4 regions of the Hoeflea sp. CAU 1731 genome follow, and region 3 is predicted to be linked to each of the others. Evidence: predicted binding sites of a transcription regulator. Region 3 holds the regulator's gene; each other region holds the start of a gene.

Region 1 (5,565 bases), on a different contig from region 3:
AGACCAGACCGTAGGCGGCGGCGTGCGACTTGTTGAAACCGTAATTGGCGAATTTGGCGAGCAGATCGAAAATGAAATCGGCCTGCTGTTTGGACACGCCGTTTTCCATGGCGCCGCTGACGAAGCGGTCCCGCTGCTTGTCCATCTCCGCCTGAATCTTCTTGCCCATGGCGCGGCGCAGAAGGTCGGCTTCGCCGAGCGAGTAGCCAGAGAGCACCTGTGCGATCTGCATCACCTGCTCCTGGTAGACGATGACGCCCTGGGTTTCTTCAAGCAGATGGTCGATCTTCGGATGGATCGAGGAGAGTTCCTCCTCCCCGTGCTTGCGGGCGTTATAGACCGGGATGTTTTCCATCGGCCCCGGCCGATAGAGCGCGACCAGGGCGATGATATCCTCGATACGGTCCGGTTGCATGCCGATCAGGGCCTTGCGCATGCCCGTGCTTTCAACCTGGAACACGCCCACAGTCTCGCCGCGCGAGAGCATCTTGTAGGTCTCTTCATCGTCGAGCGGGAGGGCTTCGAGAACGACATCAACGTTGCGTTCCTTCAGGAAGCTCACCGCCGTCTTCAGCACTGTCAGCGTCTTGAGGCCAAGAAAGTCGAATTTGACGAGGCCCGCCTTTTCCACCCATTTCATATTGAACTGGGTGACGGGCATGTCCGAGCGCGGATCGCGATACATCGGAACGAGTTGCGACAGGGGGCGGTCGCCAATCACGATGCCGGCGGCGTGGGTGGAAGCGTGCCGGTAAAGGCCTTCGAGTTTCTGGGCGATGTCGAGCAACTGGCCGACCACCGGTTCGGCCGCGGCCTCCTCCCGCAGCTTCGGCTCTTCCTCGATCGCCTTGTGCAGAGGAGTCGGATTGGCCGGATTGTTGGGCACCAGCTTGCAGATCCGGTCCACCTGACCGTAGGGCATTTCCAGGACGCGGCCGACGTCGCGCAGCGCGGCGCGGGCCTGCAGCGATCCGAAGGTGATGATCTGGGCGACCTGGTCGCGCCCGTATTTCTTCTGGACGTAGCGGATGACCTCGTCGCGCCGATCCTGGCAGAAGTCGATGTCGAAGTCCGGCATCGAGACGCGTTCCGGATTGAGGAAGCGTTCGAACAAGAGAGAGAAGCGCAGCGGGTCTATGTCCGTGACGGTGAGCGCATAGGCGACAAGCGATCCGGCTCCGGAACCGCGGCCAGGCCCGACGGGAATGTCATGCGCCTTGGCCCATTTGATGAAGTCTGCGACGATGAGAAAGTACCCGGGGAACCGCATGCGCTCGATGATGCCGAGTTCCGTTTCCAGGCGTTCGCGATAATCGTCCACGGAAAATCCCGGCGCGCATCCGAGCGCGTCCAGACGGGCCGTCAGCCCCTCCTCCGCCTGGCGGCGCAGTTCCTGGGCCTCGGCGCGTTCCGCCGCTTCCGGATCGTCGGCGGAGCCCCCCGTAAAGCGCGGCAGGATCGGATCGCGTGTTTCCAGGATGTAGGAACAGCGCCGGGCAATCTCCACGGTGTTTTCAGTGGCTTCGGGCAGATCCTTGAAAAGCGAGAGCATCGCCTCGCGGGTCTTCAGGAAATTGTCGGGCGTGACGCGGACGCGATTGTCGTCCGAAACAACGGCGTTGTGCGCCACCGCCATGAGCGCGTCATGCGCGTCGAACTCGTCCGGACCGGGAAAGAACGCCTCGTTGGTGGCGACGATCGGCAGCTTGTTGCGATAGGCCATGTCGAGCATCGCGTTCTCGTGTTGGCGGCTGTAATCGGTGGGGCGCTGGATTTCGATATAAAGGCGATCGCCAAAAAGCGCCGCCAGCGTATCAAGCCGGGATTGGGCCAGCGCGGCGTCGCCGGCCGTCAGCGCAGCATCGATCGGCCCTCCGGATGCGCCGGTAAGGCAGATCAGCCCCTCGATGCCCTCCTGCAACCACTCGAGCATGATATGCGCCGTGTCGTTGCTTTCGCCGTCGAGATAGGCGCGGCTGACCAGACCAACAAGTCGGCTGTAGCCCTCCGCCGTCGCCGCGATCAGGACAAGCGACGGCCGCCGGGCCATGCGGTTGCGCGAACCCCCGGACGCGGACGGATCGCCGTCGCCCATCTCGATGTCAAGCTGGCAGCCGATGATCGGCTGCACGCCCGCGTCGCCGGCGCTGGCGGCGAACTCAAGCGCGCCGAACAGATTGTTGGTGTCGGCGATGCCGATCGCCGGCTGAAGGTCGGCGGCCGCCGCCGCAACGATTTTCTTGAGAGGCAGCGCGCCTTCGAGCAGCGAATAGGCCGAATGCACGCGCAAATGCACGAAGCCCGGTCCTTTGGAATGCGCTGTTAGTGCAGACTCGCTTTCGGTCATGGAACTCCGCCGTCTCTTTTGGAATCGGGTCGATTTTCACCCGGCGAAGCTTCCATGTCCATGGTCTGGCGACAAGTCGCCTGCGTTGTCTTCAGTTTTCTGGATGCGCCTGACCGCGCAATTATAAACCCGGTCAGAACGGGTATGATCAGAGCGCCATCATGACGATGGTAATGCTGGAAACGAAGAGGACCATCGAGGCGAAGGCGGCGCAGTCTTTAGCAAGATCGAACATATGTTCCTCCTTATACTGGATATGTTTCCAGTTTGTTCTTTTTATGTTCGACAGTCAAGCGATTACCGTACCGTGGTTAATATCCGGTTTACACTCTGGATAAAATTGTTGCGAAGGCCCGTCTTCCGGGATCAGGCCTGCTCTGCGATCATCTCTACAACCTGACCGTCCTGCAGGGTGATTCGACGATCCATCAGCGAGGCGATCTCGTGATTGTGCGTGGCGATCAGCGCCGCCAGGCCTGATTGGCGCACGAGCGCCTCAAGCGCTTCGAAGACGTATCCGGCGGTCGCCGGATCGAGATTGCCGGTCGGCTCGTCGGCCATCAGGACAAGCGGCGCATTGGCGACCGACCGGGCGATCGCGACACGCTGCTGCTCGCCGCCGGAGAGTTCCGAGGGGCGATGGTCCGCCCTTGCGCCGATGCGCATGTAGTCGAGTAGCTGGCGCGCGCGCACGGCCGCCTCCTCGCGAGACAGGCCGGCGATCATCTGCGGCATCATGATATTTTCGAGCGCCGTGAACTCCGGCAGCAGGTGGTGGAACTGATAGACGAAGCCGATATCCGACCGACGCATGGCCGTGCGCTGCTCGTCCGACAGGGAGCCGCTCGCGCGACCGTTGACATAGACCTCGCCGCCGTCAGGCTTTTCAAGCAACCCGGCGATATGCAGAAGAGTCGACTTGCCTGCGCCGGATGGCGCAACCAGCGCAACCGTTTCGCCCGGCCGCAAAGCGAGATTTGCGCCGCCGAGAACCGAGAGAATGTTTTCTCCCTGTTTGTAATGGCGCTCGACATTATCGAGCTGCAATACGTAGGCGGCGCTGTTCATGAAATCACTCGTAACGAAGGGCGTCCACCGGATCGAGACGCGACGCGCGCCAGGCCGGGAACAGGGTTGCAAGGAAGGAAAGGCCAAGCGCCATCGCAACGACGGCGATCGTTTCGCCCAGATCCATGTCGGCTGGCAACTGGCTGAGATAATAGAGTTCCGGGTCGAAGATCGTGGTTCCGGAAATCCAGGAAAAGAACTGCCGGAACGACTCGATGTTGAGGCAGATGAAGACGCCGAGAAGCACGCCGGCCAAAGTGCCCACCATGCCGATCGCCGCGCCTGTCATGAAGAAGATGCGCATGATCGAGCCGGATGACGCGCCCATCGTCCTGAGGATCGCGATGTCGTGCCCCTTGTCCTTGACCAGCATGATGAGGCCGGAAATGATGTTGAGAGCGGCGACGAGGACGATCAGTGTGAGGATCATGAACATCACGTTGCGCTCGACCTGCAGGGCGGAGAAAAACGTCCTGTTCTGCTGGCGCCAGTCAGTGATGAACACCTGCTGTCCCATCGCTTCCTCGACGATCGGACGCATGACGTCGATGGCGTCGGGATCGTCGAGCACCACTTCGATGGACTGCACGAGACCGTCGGTATTGAAATAGAGCTGGGATTCGGCGAGCGGCATGAAGATCATCGACGAATCGATTTCAGACATGCCGACTTCGAAAATGGCTGAAACCGGATAGGCCTTGGTCCGCGGCATCACGCCAAGCGGCGTGATATCGCCTTCCGGCGTGGTCAGCGTCACCGTATCGCCGACAAGAACGCCGAGACTGGAGGCCATGCGGGCGCCGATCGCGATCGCTTCTCCGGATGCGAACCCGACGAGATCTCCGGTCTGTATGTGGTCTGCGACGCCTTCCAGTTCGGCGAGATCATCGGCTCCGATGCCGCGAACGAGGGCGCCTGTTCCCGCGCCCTGGAAACCGGTTGCGAGAACCTGGCCATCGACCAGGGGAATTGCGGATTTCACTCCGTCGAGCGCGTCGAGCCTGGCAGCAATGCCGGTGTAGTCTGTCAGAGGCTGATCCATCGGCTGGATGATCATGTGACCATTGACGCCGAGTATGCGGTCGATCAACTGGGCGCGGAAGCCGTTCATCACGGCCATGACCACAATCAGCGTTGCGACGCCAAGCATGATGCCGGAAAATGAAAACCCGGCAATGACCGAGATAAACGCCTCGCGTCGACGCGAGCGCAGATAGCGCCAGGCGATCATTCGCTCGAAGGTCGAGAAAGGACGGACAGGGCGCGCAGGCTTCGGCGCATCGCCCGCCGCCATTGTATTGTCCGCAGCCTCTCCAGTCATCGATTATTCCTGTCTGCCGGAGGTCAGCCGGTTGACGGCTTCCTCGACCGTGACGGTCACACGCTCGCCGGTTTTTCGATCCTTGATTTCGACCTCACCATTGGCTGCGGAGCGCGGACCGACGATCACCTGGGTCGGGACGCCGATAAGGTCGGCTGTTGCAAACTTGACCCCTGCCCTTTCGTCGCGGTCATCATACAGCGGATCCAGCCCGGCCTTCTGCGTCGTCTCGTAGAGCTTCTGGCAATAGTCGTCGCAAACCCCGTCGCCGGCCTTCATGTTAATGATGCAGAGATCGAAGGGGGACACGCTTTCCGGCCAAATGATTCCATTGTCGTCATGGAATGCCTCAATGATGGCGGGAACAAGACGCGACGGACCGATGCCGTAGGATCCACCGTGGATAGCGTGTTCCTTGCCGTCGGGTCCGGTTACGGTCGCGCCCATCGGCTCGGAGTATTTCGTGCCGAAGTAGAAGATGTGCCCAACTTCGATGCCGCGCGCCGAGACTTGCCGGCTTTCAGGGATGCTCTCGAAGACGGAAGCCTCGTGCATGTCTGATGTTGCGGCGTAGAGCGACGTCCATTTGTCGACGATGGCTTCCAGACCGGACACATCGTCGAAATCGACGCTTTCGTCCGGAATGTCGAAATCAAGAAAGTCCTTGTGGCAAAAGACTTCGGACTCGCCGGTCTTCGCCAGGATAATGAATTCGTGGCTGAGATCTCCGCCGATAGGGCCTGTCTCCGCCCGCATCGGGATCGCCTTGAGGCCGAGCCGCGCGAAGGTTCTCAGATAGGCGACGAACATCTTGTTGTAGGAGTGCCGG
Region 2 (5,565 bases), on a different contig from region 3:
CCTGCCAGGCGTCAATACCAGTGCTGATATTCTGGTAGGTAGTTCCGGCCGGGTAATAGAAATCACCAAAATATTGACCACCGATCGACGCCGAGAATTCAGGCGTGAACTGCCACCGGAACGAACCGAGGACCGACCATTCAGGCGTTACCGAACAATTTGCAAAGGAAAGTACGCCAAACAGACATTCACCGGTGGCCGTATCGGTCTTGAAGCTCTTGTTGCCGCCATATGCGGTGGCGCCGTCCGGAGCATAGTAGCCGTACAGGATGAAGTTACCGGCGGAGCCGATGTCCGTCACCAGACCGGCGCCGTAACCGGCGTTGCCTGTGTCGTCGTCATATCCGCCTTTGACAAAGACGTTGACCGGGCCGAATGCGCCCCCGATCTTGCCAACGAAGTTCGGCGTCCAGTCGGAATTGTCGTTATCCTCAACAGAACCAGCGATGTAGAAGTTGCCGGTGTTGAAGGTGTAACCGATCTGCTGGCGCTGCTGATAGCCGTAACCCATACCGTCCCAGGAGTGCGAACCGAAGTTCGTCGGGCCGGTGTTGTAAGCGTTTACCCAGTAGGATTCCGAATAGCCCATGAACAGGCCGCCGAGGCGGATCCAGCCCTGGTCAACGCCGACAGGTCCGTCGCCATTGTCTCCGAAAGTGCCCTGAAGACGGATGCGGGAAGCAAGTTCGCCCCATTCCGTGTCAGACCGAGCGTCGATGTTGACGCGAGCACGAGTGCTGTTTTCCCAGCTGTCGTCATAGCTGGAATCGTAGCTCACATTGGTTGCGCCAACCTGGAACCAGACATAACCGCTGATGCGAAGGCAGGTTTCGGTGCCCGGGATGTAGAAGTAGCCGTTGCCGAACGCGTCGCAGACGCGGACATATTCAACGGGTTCCGGCTCGGCAGCGATGATGGCATCGGCTGCGGATGCGCCAGAGGCTGCAAACAGTGCTGCAGCGGAGCCGAGAAGCAGGCTCTTGATTTTCATTTTCTGACCTCCAGTCAGAATATGGAAGCCTGCAGTATTTTTTTAATAAGCTATTGTTTGTCAAAAGCTTTTCAATTTCATGGATTCAAAGGATAATTTTTTGGCGCTTTCTCACACCGGAAAAAGGCCCGCCAGGCAAGGAAATTGCGCGCGCTCGGGACTGGAATCAGTCGCCAAAAGCGTCCTGAAGCCTCAGTTGGCTTGCGAAATCCCCGAATTCGGTGTCGCCGCGGCTATCGAACTGGAGGCCCGCGCGGCTGCCTGTCTCGTCGCCGCCAGACCTGCTCGACGTCCCGAACTGGGTCGAAACGTAACCGCTGACGCGCAGGCAGGTTTTCGTGCCCGGAACCAGCGCATAGCCTTCGCCATAGGAAGCACAAACGCTGTTATCTTCCTCATATTCAAAGGAATCCAGCGAATCGAACGTCAACTCCTCATCCGCGAAAGCGTTGGAACAGCTCAAAACACCGAATGTCAAAACGGCCGCAGAGAGAGATTTCGTAAACATACAACGCCTTTCGCCGATACCGCCCGTCCAGCAAGACGGGCCAGGATCCGTGTGAAAGACAATGCGCGGTGATTCTGGTGATTTCAAGTCCACCGGCCGGATTGGAGGCCAGCGCCCGTCAGTGCATCGTCATCCACTCGCGAGCAGAACGCAGCGCGGAAGCGAGTTCGCCCTTGCTCATAGTCTTGGCCAGATCGGCGCGCAATTCCGCAGCCCTCTCCGAGCCCTTGATGGCTGCTATGTTGAACCATTTGTGGGCTGCGACGTAGTCCAGGGGACAATCGCGACCGATCGCATACATCATTCCCATTTCACAGAAAATATCGGCTTCCGCCTTGCCGCCTGCCACTGCTAGCTGCTGATCGAGCATTTCGTAACGCGCCATCTTCTTGTCCCCGTTGGTTCGTTTGTCTTGCCTGTTAAACTTCCGAGAGAGCCCCGGTTCTTGCCGGTTTGTCCGGCGTTTTGTTGATGAGGCGAGTGTGCACGCAGCCGCTGAATCCGGTGTTAAACAGCATGATTAACTGGAGGAAAACAAAACTCAAACGATTGGTAAATTTGGTTTTTTGTTAAACATCGCAGCGCCCGGCTTTGCGCGGTTTCGCAATGAATTTAATAAAATTGCAGGAATTCGAATTGAAACCCTTTGCTAACCACAGCGAAAGGCGGCGTCGTAAAATTTCTTCATTCCGCGTCCGGATGTGACCGATTGGCAGCCGACAGAATTCCCGATATCGTCGTCCGCAAGACCCTGAATGTGGAGGAGAAATGATATGTTCAGACGGTTGCTTATCTGCGCGCTGCTTCCCGGATTGCTATTCGCGCCTTCGGCCCTGGCCGCCGACGCCATACAAGGAAACTGGACGACGGAGTCCGGGGAAACAGCCTCAATCGCGCCTTGCGGCAGCGGAAATTTCTGCATCACGCTGAAAACCGGCTCCTATGCAGGCAAGAAGATCGGCACGCTCGCCAATAGCGGCGGCGTCTACAAGGGCAAGATCACGGATCCTGCTGACGACAAGACCTACAGCGGCAAGGCGTCGATCTCCGGCGCAACGCTCAAGATGAGCGGTTGCGTGCTTGCCGGCCTGATTTGCCGCTCCCAGAACTGGAAAAGGCAGTAGGAAGCAATTCTCAAGACAGCGGGCGTCAGCGTCGCGCCCGTTGTCCAAAGAGAACCTTCTGGACTTCCTTGTCATCGGCAAGGTTCGCCTGGCGGCGCTTGTCCTTGCCGACTTCCGTTCCCCTGATTACGGCCGGGCGCGCCCGCATCGTTTCGAACCAGCGCTTGAGATTCGGAAACTCGTCGAGATCCTGACCCTGGCGCTCGTAAGGCATGACCCAGCCGATACACGCCATGTCGGCGATCGAATAGTCGCCGGCCAGGAATTCGCGATCCTTCAACCGCGTATCCATGACGCCATAGAGACGGTTCACCTCGTTCGTGTATCTGTCGATGGCGTAGGACACCTTCTCCGGAGCATATTGTCTGAAATGATGGGCCTGGCCGGCCATCGGGCCAAGACCGCCCATCTGCCAGAAAAGCCATTCATCGACGGCGACACGCACGCGCTCGTCCGACGGATAGAAACGACCAAACTTGCGGCCGAGATATTGCAGGATTGCGCCGGATTCGAACACCGATATCGGTTCGCCGCCCGGACCTTCCGGGTCAATGATCGCCGGCATCCGGTTATTTGGAGCGATCTTCAGGAATTCCGGCTGGAACTGTTCCCCCTTGCCGATGTGCACGTACTTCACGTCGTAGGGACATTCGAGTTCCTCGAGCATGATGGAAATCTTCCAGCCATTCGGCGTGGGCCAGTAGTACAGTTCGATCGGGCTGGTCTGCTTGGTCATGGGAAGCTCCGCAAATTGTAATGTTACTCACTTAGTGCACCGGAGGGACTTCGTGAAGCAAGGGGGCGATCCGGTCAGAAAAAAGAGATGAACGGCGGATGGAACGGTCGTGTTTCTGCACTGGGCCTGGTCTGTCCATGGGAACATTGCCTTCGCGTCATTTCATCGGAGTCGCTGCGACCTGCCATATCATTGTCGCGCCGGCTATCCATTCCGCGCATTCTCCGTCACACGAGCGCCCCGGGTCGCCGCGCCGCAACCGTATCACACCATTCCGGTCGCTCGGTCCGGCCGTTTCAAATGCTGCTCAAAAATTGGTCAGTGAGACAGTGTTTGTCGTTTAAATGCCATGCCGTCACGACTATATTGGAGCATGGACAAGAGAATCAAACATCACGAACATATCTCGATCGTATCGCCTCCGGAGATCCCGGACGCCTCGTATTCCGATGCGCGGGAAGCGGTCGACGCGATTGAGGCCATCTATAATCGAAACGTCAATTTCCTGCGTAAGAAATTTCTATCGCTGGGCGCCGGCAAGGATTTCGAGCTCTGCCGGCATCGCGCCTATTATCCGCAGGTCTCCCTTTCGACCTCGACTTTTTCGCAGGTCGATTCGCGCCTCGCATTTGGCCATGTTCCGGCTCCGGGAAATTATACAGCAACCATAACCCGTCCCGATCTGTTCAGATCCTATCTGGAAAAACAGCTTGATCTGTTGATCCGAAACCACAATGTTCAGCTGCAGATTGGCGAATCGGATACGCCGATCCCGCTGCATTTCGCCATGGGCGACGACACGATTGCGGAAGCCGCCATGGCCAATCCGATCACCACGCCGCTGCGCGATCTCTTCGACACGCCCGACCTTACCATCACCAACGACGCCATCGTCAACGGCACCTACGACATAGACAATGCGGACCAACTTCCGCTTGCCGCCTTCACGGCCCAGCGGGTCGACTATTCACTGGCGCGTCTGTCGCATTACACGGCCACGCGCGCCGAGCATTTCCAGAACTTCGTCCTGTTCACGAACTATCAGTTCTATATCGATGAATTCTGCGAGCACGCGCGCGAACTGATGCGCAATGGCGGCGGCGGCTACTCCGCATTCGTCGAACCCGGCAATGTGGAAACCCGCGCCGGCCAGGATTCGCCGACAGATCCGAAAACCGCCGTGCGCATGCCCCAAATGCCCGCCTACCACCTCAAGAAGGAAGGCCATGGCGGCATTACCATGGTCAATATCGGCATCGGCCCGTCAAACGCGAAAACCATCACGGACCATGTTGCGGTGTTGCGGCCCCATGCCTGGCTGATGCTCGGCCATTGCGCCGGACTGCGCAACACGCAACGGCTCGGAGACTATGTGCTCGCCCACGCCTATGTTCGCGAGGATCATGTGCTCGACGACGATCTGCCGGTCTGGGTGCCGATACCGGCGCTCGCCGAAATACAGGTAGCGCTGCAGGAAGCCGTCGCAGACGTCACCGGCTTCGAAGGGTATGACCTGAAACGCATCATGCGCACCGGCACCGTTGCCACCATCGACAACAGGAACTGGGAGCTGGTTGACCAGAGTGGTCCGGTGAAACGCCTCTCCCAATCGCGCGCCATTGCGCTCGACATGGAATCGGCGACCATCGCCGCAAACGGCTTCCGTTTCAGAGTGCCCTACGGCACGCTTCTGTGCATCTCGGACAAGCCGCTGCACGGCGAACTCAAACTGCCCGGCATGGCGACCGAGTTCTATCGAAAGCAGGTCAACCAGCATCTGAAAATCGGAATTCTGGCGCTGGAAAAACTCGCGGAAATGCCGCCGGAGCGTCTTCATTCCCGCAAGCTCAGAAGCTTCTTCGAGCCGGCTTTTCAGTAACCTATGCTGGCGCGACGCCGTCCCGCCAGTTCGGATCCAGCCGGCTGATGCTGCGGTGACGCCGCCACAGCAGCGCGACCATGACGAGCGCCATGGCGCAGGCGCCCATGCCGATCATAAGCGGGAAACCCGGATTGATCGACATCGTGGCGCCGCCGATGAATGAAGAGGACCCGGAGCCGATTGTGTAGAGGGCGATCGCCACGCCCATGACCCATCCCTGTTCTGTCCCGTTCACGCTTTGGGAGAACATCGACAGCAAAGTCGGATAGGCGAACGAAAACGCGCCGATCAACGGAATGACGAGAACAAAGGCGAGCAGCGGCC
Region 3 (5,565 bases):
CCGCAGGACGGCATCGACTTCGACGACGGTGTGGTGCTGAACACCGGCCGCATCGAGGTGGAGAACGGCGGTATCGATTCGCAAGACGGCGTCGATTTCGATGAAGATGGCGCAGCGCCGTCCTACATCACGAACACCGGCAGCATTATCGGCTACCATGCGGTCAACACCGATCCCCTCAACACGCAATCGCAAACCATCTACAATTACGGTTATCTCGAAGGCTTTGGCGGCGTCGCCATCAATCTCGGCGAAGGCGACGACGCATTGCAGATCGGGACCGGCTCGCGGATCGTCGGGCTTGTCGACCTCGGCGACGGCACGGACAGTTTCAGCGTTGACAGCCCGGTTGCATCGCTTGTCAATTTCGTCTCTGCGCCGGAAATCGTCGATCTCAACGGCTTTGCGGCGATCGTGACGTCAACACAAATCGTAACGATCGATCCCACGCCCTTCCAGAGCGGCAACGCGCTGATGCGTTCTTTCTTCTTCGACATGACCGGCACGCTGTATCACGACCGCCCTGAAGCCGGAGAAAGCGGCTTCTGGCTGACCGGATTCGGCAGCGCAGCGGATTTCGGATCATCCACCGTTTACAGCGGCTATGACACATCCGGCGGAGGCGGCGTCGGCGGGTATGATCATGCAGTGAACGCCATGTGGAGCATCGGCCTGTTCGGCGGGGGCGCGTCCTATTCTTCACGCATCGACGACGGCGAACACGACACGGACCTGACGTCCGGCTTTGGCGGCGTTCGCGCCTTCTACTTTCCGAACAGCCGGTTCACGCTGAATGCCGCCATTTTAGGCGGCGTCACACAGACCAGCCTGTCGAGCCCCGACTATCGCACCGGCAGCGGCTCGGGAGACGGATCATTCCTGGCGACGACCGGCGGGTTCGCCTATGAAATACCGGCGTCCGAAATGGGCGGCTATGTCGGTCTGGAAGTGCTTGGTCAGGCCGGAGCGCTCTGGAACCGGGCCGACAGCTACCGGGTGTCCGGTTTCGACGGCGCGACGATCGGCGCGCGGGATTCGGCCTATTATTTCGGGACGCTGGAAGCCGGCCTGCCCTTCGAAATGCAGTCAGGCGGCAACACGATCCGGTTCAAGCCCTTCGCCGGCGTGTCCTTCGCCGGCTTCAGCGACGACGCCTTCGCGGTGTCTGCGATTGGCTCCTCGACGAGCTTTGCGGGACCGGGCGATATCGACGGGACGTTCTTCACCGGCGGCGCCGAACTCGCCATCGACTTCGACGGCAAGGCCAGCCTGACAGGCCGGTTCACCGCCGCCTACAATGAGGACTCCACGTCCTATGGCGGAACGCTCAACCTGCGCATTCCTTTTCCGGTGAAATAGGATCGCAGCGTCGACTGCGGCGGACAGCTTTCCATTGTCAAAATCAAGAGCGCCGACGCACCCCTGTGCGTCGGCGCGATCGCTTTTCAATCCATTCTTAACCAAATTGCGCAATACACTTGCAGAACACAAATGGAACATATAGTGTATGTTCTGTATTTGTTTCGCCGATTCGGAGGATTGGGCATGTTAACGCGCAAGCAGCACGAACTGCTTCTGTTCATTCACGAGCGGATGAAGGAATCCGGCATACCGCCGTCATTTGATGAAATGAAGGACGCGCTGGATCTCGCGTCGAAATCGGGCATCCACCGTCTGATTACAGCGCTTGAGGAACGCGGCTTCATTCGCCGCCTGCCCAATCGCGCAAGAGCGCTGGAAGTCATCAGGCTTCCGGAAATGGCTGCGCAGGGATTGCATCCGCGCAAGGGCTTCTCCCCAAGCGTTATTGAAGGCAGCCTCGGCAAGACGCATCCCAAACTGGTGCGGGAAGCGCCGAAGGAAGCGGCGAATTCGTCCGTCAGCGTGCCTGTCATGGGCCGCATCGCAGCCGGCGTGCCGATATCCGCAATCCAGAACAACACCCACAACATCAACGTTCCCCCGGAAATGCTCGGCAATGGCGAGCACTATGCGCTCGAGGTCAAGGGCGACTCGATGATCGAGGCAGGCATCTTTGACGGCGATACGGTTGTGATCAAGAACGCGTCGACGGCCAATCCCGGCGAGATCGTCGTCGCCCTGGTCGACGAAGAGGAAGCCACGCTCAAGCGCTTTCGGCGCAAGGGCGCATCCATTGCGCTGGAGGCCGCCAACCCCGCCTACGAAACGCGGATCTTCGGACCGGACCAGGTCAAGATCCAGGGCAAGCTCGTCGGGCTTATTCGCACCTACAACTAGGAACAAGCGAGCAGGTCCGGCCTGCTCGCTCCATATTCAGATAATCGACCCGACCGTCTTGGTCTTTTCGACCGTCTCGATCCATTCGCGGGCGGGGTTTGATGTCTCAACAATTCCGCCCCCGACATAGAGGCTGATTTCCTGCCCGAGAATTTGCGCGGTGCGCAGGTTCACGTAGAGCTTTGTCGAGCCGTCCCAGTCGACTGGTCCGAGATAGCCGGTGTAGTAGCCGCGATCGTAGCCTTCAAACCGCTTCAGGAATTCAATCGCGGGCGGCTTCGGCATGCCGCAGACGGCCGATGTCGGATGCAGGCTGCGCAGGAGGCCCGCCAGCCGGTCGGCGTCGAGGCTGTCCGCGCTTCTGCGGAAAATCGTTCTGAGATGCACCAGATTGGCCGCCGAAACCGTGCGCGGTCCGACCTCTTCGAAATCGTCGATGCCCTGCTCCAGGAATGCGCGCCGAATATAGTTGCTGACGAGCGCCTGTTCCTCGATCAAACCGTCCGGCCAGCCAATGTTTCTTAGATCCGGATCCGGCCCGACCCACTGCGTTCCGGCAAGCGCCATGGTGTCAACGCCATCCGGCGTGGACGAAAGCAGGATCTCCGGCGTTCCAACGAGCCAGCTTCCGGTTTCAGGCAGGTGAACGAGCGCGACGAATGCGGACGGCAGCTTGGCGGCGAGCCGTTCTGCCATATCGAGCAGATCATATTCCGGCGACAGCGCGCGGTTTTCCACGCGCGACGTGACGAGCTTGCGCATGCGGCCCGCCTTGATCTGCTGCACGCAGCGCTCCACCAGCAACTCATAAGTCTGGCGATCGGTCGCAAGCGGTCCGTCAACATTGGCGCGCGACTGGACGGGAACATCCATCCGGTCATCGGCGAGCTCCAGCAGTCTTTTTTGATGGTCGGAAACGGGGTCGTCGCCGTAGGCGTCTCCGGTCCAGAATTTGACGCCGTCCTTGTCCAGCCGGACATCGCCTTCAATGGCGTCCGCAAGGTTGGCGTCTTCGACATCGACGCGATTGATCGCGAAGAAAGGCCGCTCATGCGTTTTTGTAAACACCGGCCGTTTCGTCAAACCGTTGCAGCTAACGAGCGCCTCCCAGTGAACCGCATCCGGCCTGCGCCACAGGGCGAAAGGCAAGTCGGTGTCCGCAGCAGCCGATAGCAGGCTCCTGGCTCCTCCCGGTATTTTCATTCCGATCATCTCCGTTTGACCGGGGGAAACTTGCTTGAAGACCGGACAGTCGCCAGCACAAAATCAACGAGCCGGCATAGCGTAAAGCTATGTCACGAATTCCAGCCCGATTTCACGCGCCGCCTCGGTGAGGCTTTCCCGGATGGTTTCGATGACCCGCCGTGCGCCATGGTCCTTGTGATGATGCAGGAGAACCGGAAGCCGCGGTCCATCTGCGAAGGGAATGGGCTTGATGTCGGGGTCCCTGACGCCGGTCGCCGTCAATTCATCGACAATCGCGATGCCGAAATCCTCGTACATCAAAGAGATGGCGCTCTCCGCAAAACGGGTCTCGATGGTGATGTTCGGCTTGATGTCGCGTTCCTCGAACATGTCCTTCACCCAGCGCCCGTGCGGCGTGTTGGGGTGAAAGAAAATAAGACGCTCGTCGGCAAGCTGGTCGATGTACACGCTTTCATTGTTGGCCATCGGATGGTCGCGCGGAACGATGCAGGCCATCGAGATTTCGGCGATTTTCTGGGACACGATCATGGCGTCGTTCACGGGATAGATGGTGACGACGCAATCGCCTTCCGCAAGCCAGAGATAGTCCTTGATCTGGGTTAGCGACAACGTGTCCATGCGCAACTTGGCGCCTGGATTGCGGCGCGCGAGCTTGGCGAGCGCCTTTGGACCGAGAGCCTGCGAGACGCTTGGCGAGACGCCCATTCTGAGCGTGACGGACTGACCGGAGGCGATTTCGAAGACTGTGCTGGACAATTGCTCGAGGCCGGTCATGGACGGCTGGACGATCTCGAAGATCTGGCGCGCAGTGCGCGTCGGCGTCAGGCGACCGGCGTTGCGGTGGAAGAGCCGAACGCCAAGCACGTCCTCGAGCCGCTTGATGGTATTGCTCACCGTCGGCTGCGCGATATTGAGCTGTTGCGAAGCGGCGCTGATGGAACCGCTGACCATAACCGATCGGAATACTTCCAGTTGACGAAAGGAAAGCATGGCTACACATGTCTGCATTCAGGAAGCCGGCACAGTTATCATGCTTGTACCGGGTCAGCAATTTAATAGATCTTCCCGTCCAGAGGCGCAGTTTGAACAATATTCACGAAAATCAGACGGATGACGGAACCACCGCAGCCATGTTGACGGGCAAGGCCCGGGTTGTGGCGATGATCGGTTCGCCCATCGCACATGCAAAGTCGCCGGCCATATTCAACAGCTGGTTCGCCAAACACAACATGGCTGCGCTCATGACGCCGATGGACATTCCCGCAGATGATCTCGGCGCATTCTTTCGGTTTCTGCGCGGCTGGAGCAACTGCAACGGCGCCGTGGTGACGGCGCCGCACAAGCAAACCTGCCTTGAACTGGTCGACAGCGCCACGCAAAGAGCCAGATTGCTGCAAGCCGTAAACGTCGTCACGAGAAACGCAGACGGAAGCCTGACAGGGGATAACGTCGACGGAGACGGGTTCGTCCGGGCAATGCAGTCGAAGGGTCATGACCCGGCCTCTGGCGCGGTCCTGATTTTCGGCTGCGGCGGGGCCGGCGCCGCGATCGCCCTCGCGCTGACGAACGCAGGGGCAATGCAGGTACAGCTATTCGACACCGATGACGATCGCATGCGGCGACTGGCGTTACTCCTGACGAACAACTCCACGGCGTCAATATCCTGCGGAAAGCCGGACTCGATTACGGACTATCATCTGATTGTCAACGCGACGACGGTCGGGCTTCACGACGACTCGCGGATATGCCCTCTCGAGACGGCGTCGCCAGGAGCCGTTGTTGCCGATATCGTTTCCTCTGGCAGCCTGACCGCCTGGTTGCGCGCAGCCCGCGCGCGCGGCAATCCGATCATGACCGGAGAGGATATGGCCCAGGGTCAGTTCGACCTTCTGGCTTCCCGAACCGGTTTCGACATGCAATTATAATGGCCTAAGCCGCCCATAGCTTGAGGCTATTGCTTTGACAGCAGACTTGCCTACCAAATAACGACGGCGTCAACCAAAGTCCCGCCACGGCTCACGGCACAGACCGCGGGCTTTCCTGAGGAGGATATGATGAAAAGATCTCTTGAAATTCCCGCGCTCCTGCGGCGCGCCACTC
Region 4 (5,565 bases), on a different contig from region 3:
GATGCGCTTTTTCCCAATGGTCTTCTCACTGTTCATGTTCGTGCTAGTGGCCAACCTCATTGGCATGTTCCCCTACTTCTTCACCGTAACCAGCCACATCATCGTCACCTTCGCGCTCGCGATGCTGGTGATCGGCACCGTGGTCGTCTACGGCTTCATGAAACACGGGCTGCATTTCCTGAACCTGTTCGTTCCGAGCGGCGTTCCGGGCGTGTTGATGCCCCTGGTCGTTGCGATCGAGATCATCTCGTTTCTCTCGCGCCCGATCAGCCTTTCGGTTCGTCTGTTCGCCAACATGCTGGCGGGCCACATCACCCTCAAGGTTTTCGCCGGCTTCGTCACGTCGCTCGGCGCGTTTGGAGCGATCGGCATTGGCGGCGCAATCCTGCCGCTCCTGATGACAGTCGCCCTGACCGGCCTCGAATTTCTGGTCGCCTTTCTGCAGGCCTATGTCTTTGCGGTGCTGACTTGCATGTACCTCAACGACGCCCTGCACCCGGGTCACTAGGAGAAAACACGGCGCGCAGTCGCCAGGATCAACCGCAAATTTCCCATTCGAAGGAGTTCACAATGGAAGCGGAAGCAGCAAAATACATCGGCGCAGGCATCGCATGTCTCGGCATGGGCGGCGCAGGCATCGGCCTCGGAACCATCTTCGGCAACTATCTCGCCGGAGCCCTGCGTAACCCGTCGGCCGCCGACGGCCAGTTCGGCCGCCTGATCTTCGGCTTCGCCGTGACGGAAGCCCTGGGCATCTTCTCGCTGCTCGTCGCACTTCTGCTCCTGTTCGCAGTCTGATTAATCAGGTTGCTGGACCGCACTGCGGTCCGAGGCGTCGCTCGCGCGGCGCCGGGCTTAATCAGCCGTAGCGCCTGATCCGCACGCGCGGATTGGCGCTTACGGGTTTTTTGGAGGCAGATATGCTGGTCTCAACAGCGTATGCAGCGACGGAAACAGCGGAGCATGCCGGCGAACACGCCGGTGGTGGGAGCTTCCCGCCTTTTGATCCGGGCTATTTCGCATCACAACTTCTGTGGCTGATCATTACGTTTGGCCTTTTCTACCTGTTCCTGTCGCGCGTCGTCCTGCCGCGTATCGGCAGTATTCTGGAAACGCGGCGCGACCGGATCGCCCAGGACCTCAACGAGGCCAATCGCCTCAAGGAAGAGGGCGACCTCGCCATCGCCACCTATGAAAAGGAACTGGCGGATGCGCGGTCGCGCGCCCACGGCATTGCCCAGAAAGCGCGTGACACGGCCAAGGCCGACGCCGACGCTGAACGGGCGAAGGTCGAGGCCGAACTTTCCGAAAAGATCGGCAAGGCGGAAGCCGAGATCGCCAATGTAAAAAAGCAGGCGATGTCGAATGTCGACTCGATTGCCTCAGACACGACCTCGGCCATTGTCGAGCAACTGATTGGCGATCAGGTTTCGAAAGAAAGCCTAGACTCGGCCATCAAGTCGGCGTCGGGCAAGGGAGACTGACATGGACGCAACGTTCTGGGCCTTAGTGGCCCTCATCATCTTTCTTGCTCTCATTGTCTACCTGAAGGTTCCGGGAATGCTCTCCTCGTCGCTTGACGAGCGGGCGGCAAAAATCCGCAACGAACTGGATGAGGCGCGTCGCCTGCGCGAGGAGGCCCAGCAGTTGCTGGCCGAATATCAGCGCAAGCGCAAGGACGCTGAGAAAGAAGCGAGCGAACTGATTTCCGCTGCCGAGCACGAAGCCGCCGGCCTGGTGCAGGAAGCCCGTCAGAAGACCGAGGAATACGTCGCGCGCCGTACTGCCATGGCTGAGCAGAAGATTTCTCTGGCTGAAACGGAGGCGGTCAACGAAGTGCGCCGCCGCGCCGTCGATATAGCCGTCGCCGCCGCCGAAAAGCTGATCGTCGAAAAGGCTGACGCCAAGACACAGAATCAGCTTTTCAAGGATTCGGTCGCTGACGTGAAAAGCCGGCTGAACTGAGTTCTGCAAAGCATTACGCGTTTTGAAAGCCGGGGTTCACGCTCCGGCTTTTATTTTTTTGGGTGCTCATGCTGCTTTGTACGGAGGCGTCGTGAGCCTATTCAATCAGCATCCACCCGGATCGGGCGGAAACTCATCCGGTGGAGGACGCAGGGACCGTGGTCGGAGAGCGCTGCGAGATGGGCTCTGGTTCCGTAGCCGACATGATTCTCGAAGCTGTAATTTGGATATATCAATGCGGAATGCCGCATCATCCGGTCGCGTGTGACCTTTGCGACGATCGAGGCCGCTGCAATCGACAAGGAACGCGCGTCGCCGCGGACAACGGCGCTGGCCGCGCAACATAGCCCTTGTGGAACATCGCGGCCGTCAATCAGCGCATGATCCGGTTGTCGTATGAGTCCGTCCAGGGCCCGCCGCATCGCGTCCAGGCTTGCAAGCAGGATATTGGTCCGGTCAATGCCGGATGGACCGGTGCTGGCGATAGCAACGTCCGCTGTGGTCAGAATCCGCGTAAACAGGGAGTGGCGAACACCCTCCGACAGTTTCTTTGAGTCGTTGAGTCCTTCGGGAATATTGGCCGGATCAAGGATGACGGCGGCCGCCACGACCGGTCCGGCCAGGGGCCCGCGTCCGGCTTCGTCGACGCCGGCGATCAGCTGATCGGGACTGCCATTGGTTTTCTCCAGCATATAGTCGGGAACCGAGGGCCGATCCTCGAACAGTCGCTTCTGGCGCTTTGCGGACGCCTGTTTGCAGTCTTTTGACTTTGGTTTGCTGGGAGAATCGGAAGGTCTGCGCGACATGGTGCGGCACAATCGCACGACCCTCCGATTCCCCGCAAGTCCCTCCTGTCACCGGATGGCGTGGCGCGTCGACGACGGGGTGTCGCAGCGCTGGACGCTCCGATGACCCGGCCCGGTGCATGCGGCTCGTACGCACCGGACCCGGCAGCGGCGCCGGAGGGAAAGCCGTCGGGATTGCCAGGGGACAGGCAAAGGCGACGGAAGCGGCTTTTACAAAAGCGACAATTGAACTCCCGAGCCGTTGGGAGGCGTGAAAAGGTCGGTGCGAAGCGCGCGCGCCTTCTTTTCAAAGCCAAGCCTCTTGGTTGTCAAATCGAAGCGGCGCATCAACTGCCAGGCATACGGGCCTGCGCCTTTCATCCTGGTGTTGAACTCTGCGTCGTAATCCTTGCCGCCTCGCATCGAGCGCACCAGCGACATGACATGTCGATAACGATCGGGATAGTGGCGAAGCAGCCAGTCCCTGAAGAGCGGGCTTACCTCATGCGGCAGGCGCAACAGGATGTAGCTGGCGGTGACAGCGCCGGCGGCCTTTATCGAGTCAAGAATGCGCTCCATCTCGTGATCGTTCAGCCCTGGAATGACCGGCGCAAGCATGGCGCCGACCGGCACCGCCGCTTCGGACAGCGCGCGTATGGTCTCAAGCCTTTTGACGGGCGTTGCTGCGCGGGGCTCCATCGCCCGGGCGAGCTTCCGGTCAAGAGTCGTCACGGAAATGGCGACCTTGACAAGATTTTTCTCGGCCATCTGCCCCAAAAGGTCGATATCGCGCATGACCAGCGCCGACTTGGTGACGATGGTGACAGGATGATTGGCGGCGTTCATGACTTCCAGTATCTGCCGCATGATCCGCCAGGTCTTTTCGACCGGCTGATAAGGGTCTGTATTCGTGCCGATCGCGATCGGCTTCGGTGTATATCCCGGCCTGGAAAGCTCGCGTTCGAGCAGTCTCGGCGCATCGGGCTTGGCGAACAGCTTCGTTTCGAAATCAAGGCCCGCCGATAGTCCCATGAAGGAATGGGTGGGTCGGGCGAAACAATAGACGCAGCCATGCTCGCAGCCCCGATAGGGATTGATCGAACGGTCGAAGGAAATGTCCGGCGATTCATTGCGGGTGATGATCTTGCGCGGTTTCTCGATCTGCACTTCGGTTTTCGCGGGAGGCAGCTCTTCCAGCGTCGACCAGCCATCGTCGAACACATGACGGGATTCGGTTTCGAACCGGCCGGCCGGATTGAGGCCCGCGCCGCGTCCGCGGCGTCTGTCGATCTCCACGCGCATTCCGGAGCGCGCCACCATGGCGTCGGCCAGTTCGGCCCTGTTGCCGTGATCAAGAGCAGTCTGTCTCAGGTGCGCCAGTTCGCTCATTTTACCAGATCTTCCCGTTTCGAATTGTGAAAATATTCCTATCACGAAGAAAAGAACATAACAAGAACAAATATGGAGTTTGTCTCTTATCAAACAAGTGGTAAACGGCGAAAGGTCGCCGATCGTTCCGCGTCTGACTGTTCCCGGATCGCCCGGCCTAGTAATATGTCAACGGTTACATGCGGTTGCCGAAGGCAGGGAGGCGGTTGTGATGCAGAGCTTATCCAACAGGGTGTTGATCGAACGCGATGGACCGGTCACGACAGTGACGATCAATCGCCCGGAACGACGCAATGCGGTCGACGCCGAGACAGCCGTGCAGCTTGCCGGGGCGTTCGAATCGTTCGAGGCGGACGAACAGAGTTCGGTCGCGATCCTGACAGGCGCGGGGAATACGTTTTGCGCCGGTTACGATCTGCAATCGGTTTCGGACGGCGCGCTGGCCTATGACCCCGATGCCGGCGGGCCGATGGGGCCGACGCGCATGCTGCTGTCGAAGCCTGTCATCGCCGCCGTCGAAGGACACGCCGTGGCCGGCGGCCTGGAACTGGCGCTATGGTGCGATCTTCGAATTGCATCGGAGACGTCGATATTCGGCGTCTTCTGTCGCCGCTGGGGCGTGCCTCTCATCGACGGCGGCAATATCCGCCTGCCACGCCTGATCGGGCACGGCAGGGCCATGGACATGATTCTCACTGGACGTCCGGTGAACGCGGACGAGGCCCTGCAATTCGGCCTTGCCAATCAGGTGGTGGAAGCGGGTGAGGCGCTGGCGGCGGCAAAGGGCCTGGCCATGCGCATTGCAAGCTTTCCCCAAACCTGCATGAGGACCGACAGGATGACGGCGCATCGACAGTGGGGAATGCCGCTTGAAGAAGCGCTTCATATGGAGGCGGTCGAAGGCGTAAAGCCGTTGGCCGAAGAGGCGGTGAAAGGCGCCGCGCGCTTTACAAAAGGCGCCGGACGCTCGGGTAACTTTGACGACTGATATTCAGGAGCCGCGTTTCAGGTGCTCGTCGAGCCGCGGCATGATCTCGATGAAATTGCAGGGCATATGGCGATAGTCGAGCTGCTGTTTCAGAATGCCGTCCCAGGCGTCCTTGCAGGCGCCGGGCGATCCTGGAAGGACGAATACGTAAGTGGCGTCAATCACGCCGCCCGTCGCGCGGGACTGGATCGTGGACGTGCCGATCTTGTCATAGCTTATCCGGTGAAAGACTTCCGAAAAGCCGTCCATCTGCTTGTCGAACAGCGGGGTGATCGCTTCCGGTGTCACGTCGCGCCCGGTAAAGCCGGTGCCGCCGGTGGTGATGATGACGTCCACCTGCGGATCCTGCGCCCAGGCTTTGACGAGGCTTGCTATTCTGTCGCGGTCATCCGTTACGATGTCCCGCGCGGCAATCCGGTGTCCGGCGGCCTCGATTCG

What was found. Region 3 encodes LexA, which represses DNA repair genes until DNA is damaged. Its sites were predicted from a motif close to TGTTCNNNNTGTGTTCNG; they were not measured.
Region 1: a site for LexA is predicted at 2,616-2,633, ahead of dnaE (DNA polymerase III subunit alpha). Genes of this name have one in related genera too.
Region 2: a site for LexA is predicted at 2,030-2,047, ahead of AAFN47_RS24590 (sel1 repeat family protein). Genes of this name have one in related genera too.
Region 4: a site for LexA is predicted at 4,191-4,208, ahead of AAFN47_RS18175 (PA0069 family radical SAM protein). Genes of this name have one in related genera too.

Annotation. Positions count from the first base shown of each region.
Region 1 is NZ_JBDQQS010000002.1:357,193-362,757, reverse strand. Features, by position in the region: gene dnaE (DNA polymerase III subunit alpha) at 1-2,347, opposite strand, end outside; gene AAFN47_RS05805 (ABC transporter ATP-binding protein) at 2,714-3,415, opposite strand; gene AAFN47_RS05800 (lipoprotein-releasing ABC transporter permease subunit) at 3,420-4,709, opposite strand; gene proS (proline--tRNA ligase) at 4,740-5,565, opposite strand, start outside.
Region 2 is NZ_JBDQQS010000021.1:45,978-51,542, forward strand. Features, by position in the region: gene AAFN47_RS24580 (porin) at 1-991, opposite strand, end outside; gene AAFN47_RS24585 (porin) at 1,158-1,421, opposite strand; gene AAFN47_RS24590 (sel1 repeat family protein) at 1,618-1,884, opposite strand; gene AAFN47_RS24595 (DUF2147 domain-containing protein) at 2,273-2,623, shown strand; gene AAFN47_RS24600 (glutathione S-transferase family protein) at 2,649-3,359, opposite strand; gene AAFN47_RS24605 (AMP nucleosidase) at 3,733-5,238, shown strand; gene AAFN47_RS24610 (MFS transporter) at 5,240-5,565, opposite strand, start outside.
Region 3 is NZ_JBDQQS010000001.1:712,264-717,828, forward strand. Features, by position in the region: gene AAFN47_RS03410 (autotransporter outer membrane beta-barrel domain-containing protein) at 1-1,359, shown strand, start outside; gene lexA (transcriptional repressor LexA) at 1,546-2,259, shown strand; gene AAFN47_RS03420 (chorismate-binding protein) at 2,296-3,462, opposite strand; gene AAFN47_RS03425 (LysR family transcriptional regulator) at 3,550-4,473, opposite strand; gene AAFN47_RS03430 (shikimate dehydrogenase family protein) at 4,548-5,390, shown strand; gene AAFN47_RS03435 (ABC transporter substrate-binding protein) at 5,520-5,565, shown strand, end outside.
Region 4 is NZ_JBDQQS010000011.1:98,967-104,531, forward strand. Features, by position in the region: gene AAFN47_RS18150 (F0F1 ATP synthase subunit A) at 1-508, shown strand, start outside; gene AAFN47_RS18155 (F0F1 ATP synthase subunit C) at 571-798, shown strand; gene AAFN47_RS18160 (F0F1 ATP synthase subunit B) at 921-1,484, shown strand; gene AAFN47_RS18165 (F0F1 ATP synthase subunit B) at 1,486-1,965, shown strand; gene rnhB (ribonuclease HII) at 2,067-2,657, opposite strand; gene AAFN47_RS18175 (PA0069 family radical SAM protein) at 2,982-4,139, opposite strand; gene AAFN47_RS18180 (crotonase/enoyl-CoA hydratase family protein) at 4,351-5,127, shown strand; gene moaB (molybdenum cofactor biosynthesis protein B) at 5,131-5,565, opposite strand, start outside.